Regions from separate parts of the Priestia sp. TSO9 genome, predicted to be linked through region 3. Evidence: riboswitches for the same ligand, from Rfam matches in the RefSeq annotation. Region 3 holds a riboswitch; each other region holds the start of a gene.
The links. Region 3 has a riboswitch for cobalamin ahead of LJC66_RS24785 (ribonucleoside-diphosphate reductase subunit alpha). Riboswitches for the same ligand answer to the same signal wherever they lie in the genome.
Positions count from the first base shown of each region.

Region 1 (3,281 bases), on a different contig from region 3:
CAAGCTCTTGAATCGCTTTAATCGCCCATATAGATTGTATAATGCCGCCTTTCATGTCTAAAATTCCCGGACCATACAGCTTGTTTCCCTCTGTTCTTAGACTCAGCCTTCCCTTTTCCCATACCGTGTCAAAATGACCGATAATTAAAAGCTGCTTTTCTCCTTCTCCAATGGTAAATTTCAAGTGGTTTCCTACTTCTTTTTCTTCTATGATTTCGTATCCTACCCCTAACCGCTTTTGAAACAGCTGCGTTAAATACTTTCCACACTGATCTACTAACTCTTTACTGTAGGACGGTGACTCTTTTTTCACAAATCCAACTAAATCTTCAAGCATCTCTTGTTCGTGTTCTTTTAAATAACTAAACACGCTTTGTTCTACCATTACCTGACTCAAATCAATTCCTCCTCCAAACAACCCCTGCTGCTTGCATTAAATGCTTTTATTTATCGTACGTATAACTATGTTCTACGTTTCACATAACGACCTTAAATTATCCTTAATTATAATGGTTTTCAGACAATTTTCCATCCTTTAAATACAGATAATACTTTAACTTATTCATAACCGACCGAAAATAGCCATAAACTTCAACAAATTCATACAAAAAAGCTTCAATCTTCAACAGATTAAAGCTTTCGTTTGACTAATTGACATTTATTTTAATATTTTTCCCTTTTGACTTCACACTCACAAAAACAAACATAGACACTAAAAAAATAAACAGAATAACGCCAACCATTTCAAAGTTTACTTCGGCCCATGGGTTAAAGAAAGTGAATGCTAAATAGAACGACACACCATACGCGAGGACAACAATAACCCAGCCCATCAAGCGGGAAGCAGATTGTCCAAATTTACTCGATTCATTCACCATTTTATGTACAATCATCGAATCGATTGTATCTGTAAGCATCATGCCAAACATAAACACTAGTCCTAACAAAAGTGGCGTATACTTGCCTGCGTTCCCTACAGCTAGAGACCACACGGCCGTTTGACTGACCGTTTCAGCTGCTAAAGCGAACAATGCTCCTACAAGAATAATTAAAAAAGGATTCGTTGTTCCTTTTGCGATTTTCGGAATAAACTTCCCTTTTAATCCGCTCAGCTGAAACTCTTCTTCTTTATTTTTAGTTCGAAGCAAATGATATGTGTTTAATGTCCCAATCAGAAAGAGAGAGATAATGGATACCCAAGATGCAAAATGATCGAAATATGATGGAAACGTAAAATTCTTCATCACCACGCCCAGCACCCCGGCCGTGACGGCCACCATTCCTCCGTGACCTAGTGAAAACAGCGTTCCGACCCACGGGGCAAAACGGCTGCCCATTCGCCAATTATATCGGGTCTGGCCATCAATAAAAGCTAAGTGATCTGCATCCAATCCGTGCCTGATTCCTAATAAAAAGACAAGTAAAAAAACTGATAAACCTTCCATTTCCTACACTCCTTTTTTTAAAATAAAACGTAAAAAAGCCTCAATTCTATAGAAATTGAGGATGTGTCGGCATATGAAAATAAACAGCAATTGCTCACTGCGTACCTTGATACACCGCCTCTTTCCTAGAAGAGTCAAGTGTACAGAATAGGTAGGTCTCCTGGCTTGAGATCATCATTTTCTACCGCCTTCCCCATTTTGAGTGACGATAAGATAGAAAACTCCCTGCTTACAGTGGCTGGACCGCTCGAGATTTGCACTCGATTCCCTGTTACCTCTTACGCTATGTAAGAGCACCTAAACTGTGCGAACGATTCATTTTCTTCCTCATTATACTAGTACAGCTTACAAATGAATAGAAAAAATTCAAATAAAAAAGCCCTGCTAAGCTTTACATGCTTAGCAGGGCTTTTTAAAGCAATTAAACTACTTCTACCGTTACCTCTACATTACCGCTGATTGCTTTTGAATACGGGCAGTATGAGTGAGCTAGGTCTACATATTTTTTCGCTGTTTCTAAATCTAAGCCTTCGATATGAGCTTCAAGCGCTACTCCAATTTTCACTCCTTGATCAGCTTTATCAGGAAGCAGCTGAACAGTAGCTTTTACTTCACTGCTTTTGATTTCTACGTTATGTTTTGTCAACATAAATTCTAACGCGCTGTTGAAACAAGCGCTGTATCCAGCTGCAAACAGCTGCTCTGGGTTTGTTGCTGTTGTTGCTTCTCCACCAAGCGCTGGAGGTGTTGCAACGTCTAAGTTAAAGATGTTATCTAAAGAGTGAACTTCTCCTGTTCTTCCACCTGTGTTAACGACTGTTGTTTCATATAAAGCTTTCATGTATAAACCTCTCCTCTTTTTCATTAATTTTATTAAAAGTTTTTCATTTATCGTTTCTGTAATTTAATTTTACACAATTTAATTTTAAAAAACAAGTATTAAATACATTAAAAATTTCCCAATAAAAAAAGCCGCGTATTTGCGACTTTTTCTTAATAATATTGAGACTGTTCGTCATAAGCTGATTTTCGAAAAATAGACAAGTCGGTAATAGCCCTCATCAGTTTCATATTAAAAATAACATAATGAATAAACAGCGCCAGCACGCAGCCTAAAATGGCTCCTGTTAACACATCGAATGGATAATGAACGCCAACCCATACGCGTGAAAAGGCAATGAGTACGCCCATGACAACCCACATGCGCCCTGAACGTTTGAAATGCAGCCAAATGGTAAAAGTGATAACTAATGCAGATGTAGCATGATCGCTTGGAAATGAAGAATTTGCGGCGTGATCAATAAGCTGATTCACGTGGTGAGAGATAAACGGACGATCTCGATAAGCAAATAAACTAATCACTTTATTGATAATGACTCCTGTGGCACAAGCACACAAAGCTTGAAATGCTACAACACGGCTGCCGTTTTTATTAATAAGTAAAAACAAGCCGAGTAAAACGATAAGTACATACTGGGCATAATCTGCAAAGAATACCATCAGCGAATCTAGAGGTTTTACGTGTGAGGCATACTGATTCACCGCGTGGAAGATAGTATAATCTACTGAATTGATAGCTGATAACATAATCGAAATCCTTTCTTATTTTTAAATGTCATTAGCTATCTTATCAGTTTCTTGAGAAAATGAACATGTTTTTGTCAGAAGCTTCCTAACTGGTATTTATAAATAATGTATTCAGGCTTAGTAGTAAACCAAAGGCCTTTCGCCCATTAACTCACCTGTGAGTGATCCACAATATTTTTTTGCAAAAAGATTTCTTCTAAAGAAGGTTCTTCGACGTGAACTTGATAAATGTCGATGCCGCATTGAATC
Region 1 covers NZ_JAJEKD010000006.1:60,997-64,277, reverse strand. The annotation lists gene LJC66_RS01500 (M20 family metallopeptidase) at 1-418, opposite strand, end outside; gene LJC66_RS01495 (HoxN/HupN/NixA family nickel/cobalt transporter) at 648-1,445, opposite strand; cobalamin riboswitch at 1,579-1,761, opposite strand; gene LJC66_RS01490 (organic hydroperoxide resistance protein) at 1,867-2,286, opposite strand; gene LJC66_RS01485 (undecaprenyl-diphosphatase) at 2,439-3,032, opposite strand; gene LJC66_RS01480 (ABC transporter ATP-binding protein) at 3,179-3,281, opposite strand, start outside.
Region 1: another riboswitch for cobalamin. It lies ahead of LJC66_RS01495 (HoxN/HupN/NixA family nickel/cobalt transporter); the one in region 3 lies ahead of LJC66_RS24785 (ribonucleoside-diphosphate reductase subunit alpha).

Region 2 (3,281 bases), on a different contig from region 3:
AGCACCATAACAGGCCATACCGCATCCATTAATACCAAGCTTCAGCTCTTTTGGCATGTCCATTCCCCCGAGACGTTTTTGTAATTCTTCCGTATGTGGAATAGCATCACTTTTTTCTCCGTCACAAAAATCACACGCTTTGATTGTGAACACATCTCCGACCGGAGATAGTAAAAAGGAAGCTGCTTGGAGCTTTTTAATAATCACATCTGGCTGAGTCGTTGGGATTTGCAGTTTGATTTGATGGTCAGGTGTATACTCCATCGTACCTTTTTCACCAACAGCTTCTGCTAGTGTGGTCATTTGAACAGGTGTGAATTTCTTATTGGCAAGTCCTGGGCTAACTGCCACTTCGAAAATTGACTCTATTGGCTGATGTACGACCGCAGAAGTGGTTTCACCTAAAATTGCTTGAAGCGCTTCTTCTGCAAGAGCTCGTGAAGTTGCTGGTTCTTCTGGTTTGGTCTGAACTGCTTCAATAGCTGAAGCTGTTTGCTTTACAGTCTCTTCTTGATCGAGAGCCCATGGTTCTGCTTCTTTTCGAAGTCGCTGATGCGGTCTTAGCGGCTGCTCCGTTTGGTTGAGGGTATATTTCCGCTGATACCCGCGCGGGGTAATCATTAAATCGTCGTAAAAGAACGTAGATGAATTCCCGACAACAACGGTAGTCAGCATGCCAATTTCATGATTTAACATGTCTTTTAAGTTGGTCATTACGACTTCTTCACGGTCACGATAAGCGCTTTTCACAAGACCAACAGGCGTATCAGGAGAACGGTACTTTAATAAAATCCTCTGTGCTTCAACAATTTGTCTTGTTCGTCTTCCGCTTTTTGGGTTGTAAAAAGCCACTACAAAATCTGCTTGTGCAGCTGCTTCGATTCTTTTTTCAATTAGTTCCCAAGGCGTAAGGTGGTCACTTAAACTAATTGTACAAGCGTCGTGCATCACGGGCGCTCCAAGGAGAGATGCGCATGAATTGATAGCCGAAATGCCAGGAATTACTTCCAGCTCTACGCCCGTTTCTTTTTTCCAGCCTTTTTCAATCAACACTTCATACACAAGGCCTGCCATTCCATATACTCCTGCATCTCCGCTTGAAATGACAGCCACGGTTTTTCCTGCTTCCGCTTGCTTTACAGCTTCTTGTGCACGGCTTACTTCTTCGGTCATTCCTGTACTAATAATTTGCTGATTCGTTAACAGTCCTTGAATTAATTCCACATAGGTTTTGTAACCGATGATCATATCACTTTCTTGAATGGCTTCTCTTGCTCGCTGTGTAATATGTTCAAAGCTTCCCGGCCCAAATCCGATAACTAACAGTTTACCTTTCATGCTAGCTCCTCCTTTATGCGTTACTTTTTACTTTGTCAATTCCTTCTATGGAGTCACTGTTTTCCGGAGAAACGAAACCATTTTGATCATATTCATAAATAAGCGATTCCTTTATACTGCAGCCTCCTGCTAAATGTTCTTCGACAATCCGGTGAGCCACGGTTTCAGTGACCTGCTTGTACCAATCTCCTGAAGGATACACAATAGCTACAGGAGCATCTTTGCATCGTCCATTACAGCGTGTACGCGTTGTATGAACCGTTTCATCCAAATCCAGTTCCGTCACTTTATTTCGAATAGCTTGGGTGGCTTCTTCTCCACCTTTTCTCATACAGCTGCTTCCATTACAAATCAATACGTGATGTTTTGTTCCATTTAAGTTCCACGTCGTCACACTCATTCGCTCCTTTACTAAAAAAAGCGCCTCTATCATTGATAGAGGCGCAGAAAAATTCAAACTAAGTTTTTGCACTTCCACCTATATCCCGTAGGGTAAGCTTCGCATTAGAAAAAGGCTGGTTTCCTGGCTTCGATTCATCACTTCATTGCGCCTTCCCGAATACAGTGGCATATGCAATCAGCTCATCTTCACAGTGGCGGGTACCGCGCTGGCTTCACACCAGACTTCCCATTTAACGCAATGTAAACATTGCGCACCTTTTTTGCACGATATGTAGTTTTGCGACATGAGAAAAACCCGCTTCGCTAATATGCGAGCGGGTAAAACGTCAGAATAAGAGTGTACACGAATGCCACTTTAAGCCAACGTTTCCCTTCCCGCTCCCCGGAGAAATAGAAACTTCACAATAAAGACAGGTCTCCTGACTTGTGTATCATTCTACTTGAGAACCTTCCCGTGATTCTTCCACAGTGGTTATACTCGTTCGTCCACACTTACAGTTGCGGGGGCAGTACTGGTCTTTCACCAGTTTCCCTATTAAGCCTTCTTGGCATCTTTACTGTTGCTGTTTGATATATATGAACCTTTTAAACTATCAGAATAATAGAAGTAACTACCATATCATAGCGTACATTTTTTTTTATTTCAACTCTATTCTTTTTATAGGATATAAAGAGCCATAAAAAAACAAGAGCAAAAAATCAGCTCTTGTTTTTCTACTTATATAGCTACCAATGTTAAATGAGGATCATTATAATACACGACTTCTGAAAGAACTTTACAGCCATTTGTTTTGGCAAAAGCTTCTCTCGCCTGCTTTTCAGTTTCAAATTCAAACATTTTCATTTCTTTTCCAGCATATACCGTCAGTACCCACATGAAAAGATTCGCCTCCGATTATTGTAGTGATCGCTATATCCACATTATGACGAAACCATTTCCTTTTGAAAACCCATTCTACAAAACTTGTCACAAGAAACTTTTAAAAATTTAAAAACATTTTAACTTCTGTAAATGAACAAAATGTACAAAAGGTTTAAGCAGTATTGTATCTCTTTAAAAAGGTGCTTTTTTAATCACCTATTGCTCCACCAGTAAAAAATATATAGTATTTATTAAAAAAAAGAAGCCGGACAGCTGGCTTCTTTTTTAAGAAAGGAAAGAACAGACATCGTAATCCCATCCTGTTCTTTATTTTGCATAAAAATACACTAATTAAATATCCCTTTCTTAAAGCAGAACCATGTTCGACTGAATATAGTAATAGAGAAGCTTATACGTATGATTCAATGAATCTTGATGCGTTCTCTCAAACGCATGAGAAGAATCAATTCCTGGACCAATTAAGCCGTGTACGATATCGTGTCCCGCACGAATAGCAGCAGAAGCATCTGATCCGTAAAATGGATAAATATCTAATTTGTACTGAATATCATGCTGCTTAGCTAGCTCCACCAAATGCTTTCTCAAACCGTAATGATATGGGCCGCTTGAATCTTTTACACAAATAGACACAGTGTATTCATCAGTAGATTGTCCATCT
Region 2 covers NZ_JAJEKD010000013.1:993,016-996,296, forward strand. The annotation lists gene cobJ (precorrin-3B C(17)-methyltransferase) at 1-1,338, opposite strand, end outside; gene LJC66_RS13275 ((2Fe-2S) ferredoxin domain-containing protein) at 1,352-1,732, opposite strand; cobalamin riboswitch at 1,835-2,014, opposite strand; cobalamin riboswitch at 2,133-2,311, opposite strand; gene LJC66_RS13280 (hypothetical protein) at 2,459-2,617, opposite strand; gene LJC66_RS13285 (M42 family metallopeptidase) at 2,969-3,281, opposite strand, start outside.
Region 2: another riboswitch for cobalamin. It lies ahead of LJC66_RS13275 ((2Fe-2S) ferredoxin domain-containing protein); the one in region 3 lies ahead of LJC66_RS24785 (ribonucleoside-diphosphate reductase subunit alpha).

Region 3 (3,281 bases):
TTTACAGGGTGGGGAGAAGTAGTTGCTTTTTCATCTCCTTGGTATACGGAAGAAACGATTCAAACATGTTTTCATATGTTAGACGATTTTTTAATTCCCTCGCTTCTTCATCAGCAGCTTCAAAAACCAGAGGATGTTCAAAAGTTATTCAAACCTCTAAAGCGAAATAACATGGCTAAAGCAGCTTTGGACTGTGCTGTATGGGATTTGTATGCAAAGAGGCAAAACAAGCCGTTATCTGAAGTAATTGGAGGAGTAAGGTCTGCTGTAGAAGCTGGAGTGGTAGTTGGCTTAAATGATATTTCCATAATGAAAGAACAAATAAAGACTTACATGAAAGATGGCTATAAGCGCTTTAAAGTGAAAATTAAGCCGGGTGCTGACTATGAGCTACTGAAACAAATTCGAGATGAATTTCCAAACATTCCTCTTATGGCTGATGCCAATTCAGCCTATACGTTAAGCGATAGTGATTCATTGAAGAAACTAGATGACTTGAATTTAATGATGATCGAACAGCCGTTAAGTTCTGATGATATCCTTGATCATCGATTGTTACAAAAGCAAATGCAGACGCCAATTTGCTTAGATGAAAGTATTGTGAGCTATGAAGATACACGTCATGCAATTGAACAAAGAAGCTGTAAGATTATCAATGTGAAAATCGGTCGAGTTGGCGGAATGTCCGTAGCAAAGCAAATTCATGATTTGTGCGCCCAGCATGGTGTAAGACTTTGGGTTGGAGGAATGTTAGAAGCCGGCATTTCACGTGCTCATAACATCGCCCTTGCGACATTGCCTTCTTTCACGATACCAGGTGATATTTCTGCGTCGTCTCGCTATTGGGAAAAAGATATTATTAAGCCCGAAGTAGAGGTAGAAGCCGGAGTAATAAAGGTGAAGGGAAAACCGGGGATAGGATACGATATTGATAAAAACTTTATCAAAACAATCACAGCATTTGAAAAAGAATACAAATAATTAAAAACCGTTTTTTATGTAAAACGGTTTTTTTATTGAGGTTGTCAATGTTTAGTAGAAAAATAGGACAAATTTTTTAAAAAGAGCACATTGTTCCATCAAGCGTGTCAAAACATGTTATGATGGAATAGTTTGATGAAAAAAGTCGAAGGATTTTATCGTAAAAAACAAAATTATTTTTGAAAATAGGTTGATAGTTTTCTAAGTTGTCCTATATAATGTGTTTATAACATAACACAATATGTTGTTTTGAAATCGATAATAAAATACTATATTTTGTGTTTTCCAGTGAAAAAGGTGTCTGATAAAAAGACTTAAAAGGGAATTTGGTGAAAATCCAAAGCTGTCCCCGCAACTGTGAATGCTGATGAAATAAGGAGATCCACTGTGAGTAAACATCATGGGAAGGCCTTAAAGTAAAAAGAAGCATAAGTCAGGAGACCTGCCTTTTTTATGTCGTTTTATCTTCTTCGGGAGGTGAGAGGGTAGAGCGAGGATTGAGAAAAGACTTAGTGTCTTCTTCTATCTTCGTTCTATTCGCTCACCGAGGTACGGTGAGCGATTTTTTATTTTGAAGTGAAGAGAGGAGCCATATTTATGGTGAATACATTAAAGCCTACAATTCTACATGAATTAACTGCATATATTGAACGTTTAAAAAAAGAATTTACGCAGCTTGATTTTTCTTTGTATGAGGAAAAGGTTATTCAAACTGTTACAGTAAAGGAAAATATGACGGACGAAAAGGTTGCAAACGTCCTAATTTTAGCAGCCTTAGAGCGTATTTCAATGGAAGAACCAGATTGGACGTACGTAGCGGCAGACGTCTACTTAAACGAACTATATCGAAAAGCAGCGGACAACCGAGGCTATGATAAAAAAGAGAAATACGGTTCGTTTTATCAGCTTATTCAAGAACTAACAAAAATCGGTATTTATAATAAACAGCTATTAAAAACATATACAGAAGAAGAAATTAATGAAATTGCTTCAGTCATTATTCCTGAACGCGATCGTTTATTTACATACATTGGATTGTTGACATTAGCAGATCGCTATTTAGCGACATCACATGATAAGCGCGTATACGAATTACCGCAAGAACGTTTTCTTATCATTGCTATGACGCTGATGTCTCAAGAAAAGAAAGAAAATCGAACAGCATTAGTAAAAGAAGCGTACTGGGCGCTTTCTAGTCTATATATGACGGTTGCCACACCAACGCTTTCAAACGCAGGAAAGAGCTACGGACAGCTATCTAGCTGCTTTATTGATACGATTGATGACAGCTTACGCGGTATTTATGATAGCAATACAGATTTGGCCACGCTTAGTAAAAATGGAGGCGGAATTGGTGTCTACCTCGGTCATATTAGAAGCCGAGGAAGTGATATAAAAGGTTTTAAAGGCGTATCATCAGGAACAATTCCATGGATGAAACAGCTAAATAATACGGCTGTAAGTGTCGATCAGCTAGGTCAACGACAAGGAGCTATTGCCGTATATTTAGACGTATGGCATAAAGACATCTTTTCATTCTTAGACGCGCGGTTGAACAATGGTGACGAACGCCAGCGCACGCATGATTTATTCACTGGCGTATGTTTGCCAGATTTGTTTATGGAAAAAGTAGAAGCACGTGAAGATTGGCACTTATTCGATCCTCACGAAGTTCGTACGCTGATGGGCTACTCGTTAGAAGATTTTTATGATGAAGAAGAAGGCAGCGGTTCATTCCGCACTCGTTACGCTGAGTGTGTAAATAATGAACAGCTTTCAAGAGAAACAGTACCTGCTATTGAAATCTTCAAGCGCATTATGCTTTCGCAGCTTGAAACAGGGACGCCTTATATGTTCTATCGTGATACGGTTAACCGAGCTAATCAAAACCGCCACGAGGGCATGATCTACTGCAGCAACTTATGTACAGAAATTACGCAAAACCAAAGCACAACGGTCGTAACAGAGGAAATTACGGAAGACGGAAAAATTATTATTACAAAGAATCCGGGCGATTTTGTTGTATGTAATCTTTCGTCTATCAACTTAGCGAGAGCCGTAACTGAAGATGTGCTTGAACGTTTAATTCCAATTCAAGTACGCATGCTTGATAATGTTATTGAGTTAAATGATTTGCCGGTACTTCAAGCAAAACTAACAAACCAAAAGTACCGCGCAGTAGGGCTTGGCACATTTGGTTGGAACCATTTGCTTGCCTTAAAGAAAATAGCATGGGAAACAGATGAAGCGGTAGCATATTGCGATGAATTGTATGAGCAAATCGCTTACTTAACCGTACA
Region 3 covers NZ_JAJEKD010000015.1:1,858,553-1,861,833, reverse strand. The annotation lists gene menC (o-succinylbenzoate synthase) at 1-981, shown strand, start outside; cobalamin riboswitch at 1,260-1,445, shown strand; gene LJC66_RS24785 (ribonucleoside-diphosphate reductase subunit alpha) at 1,579-3,281, shown strand, end outside.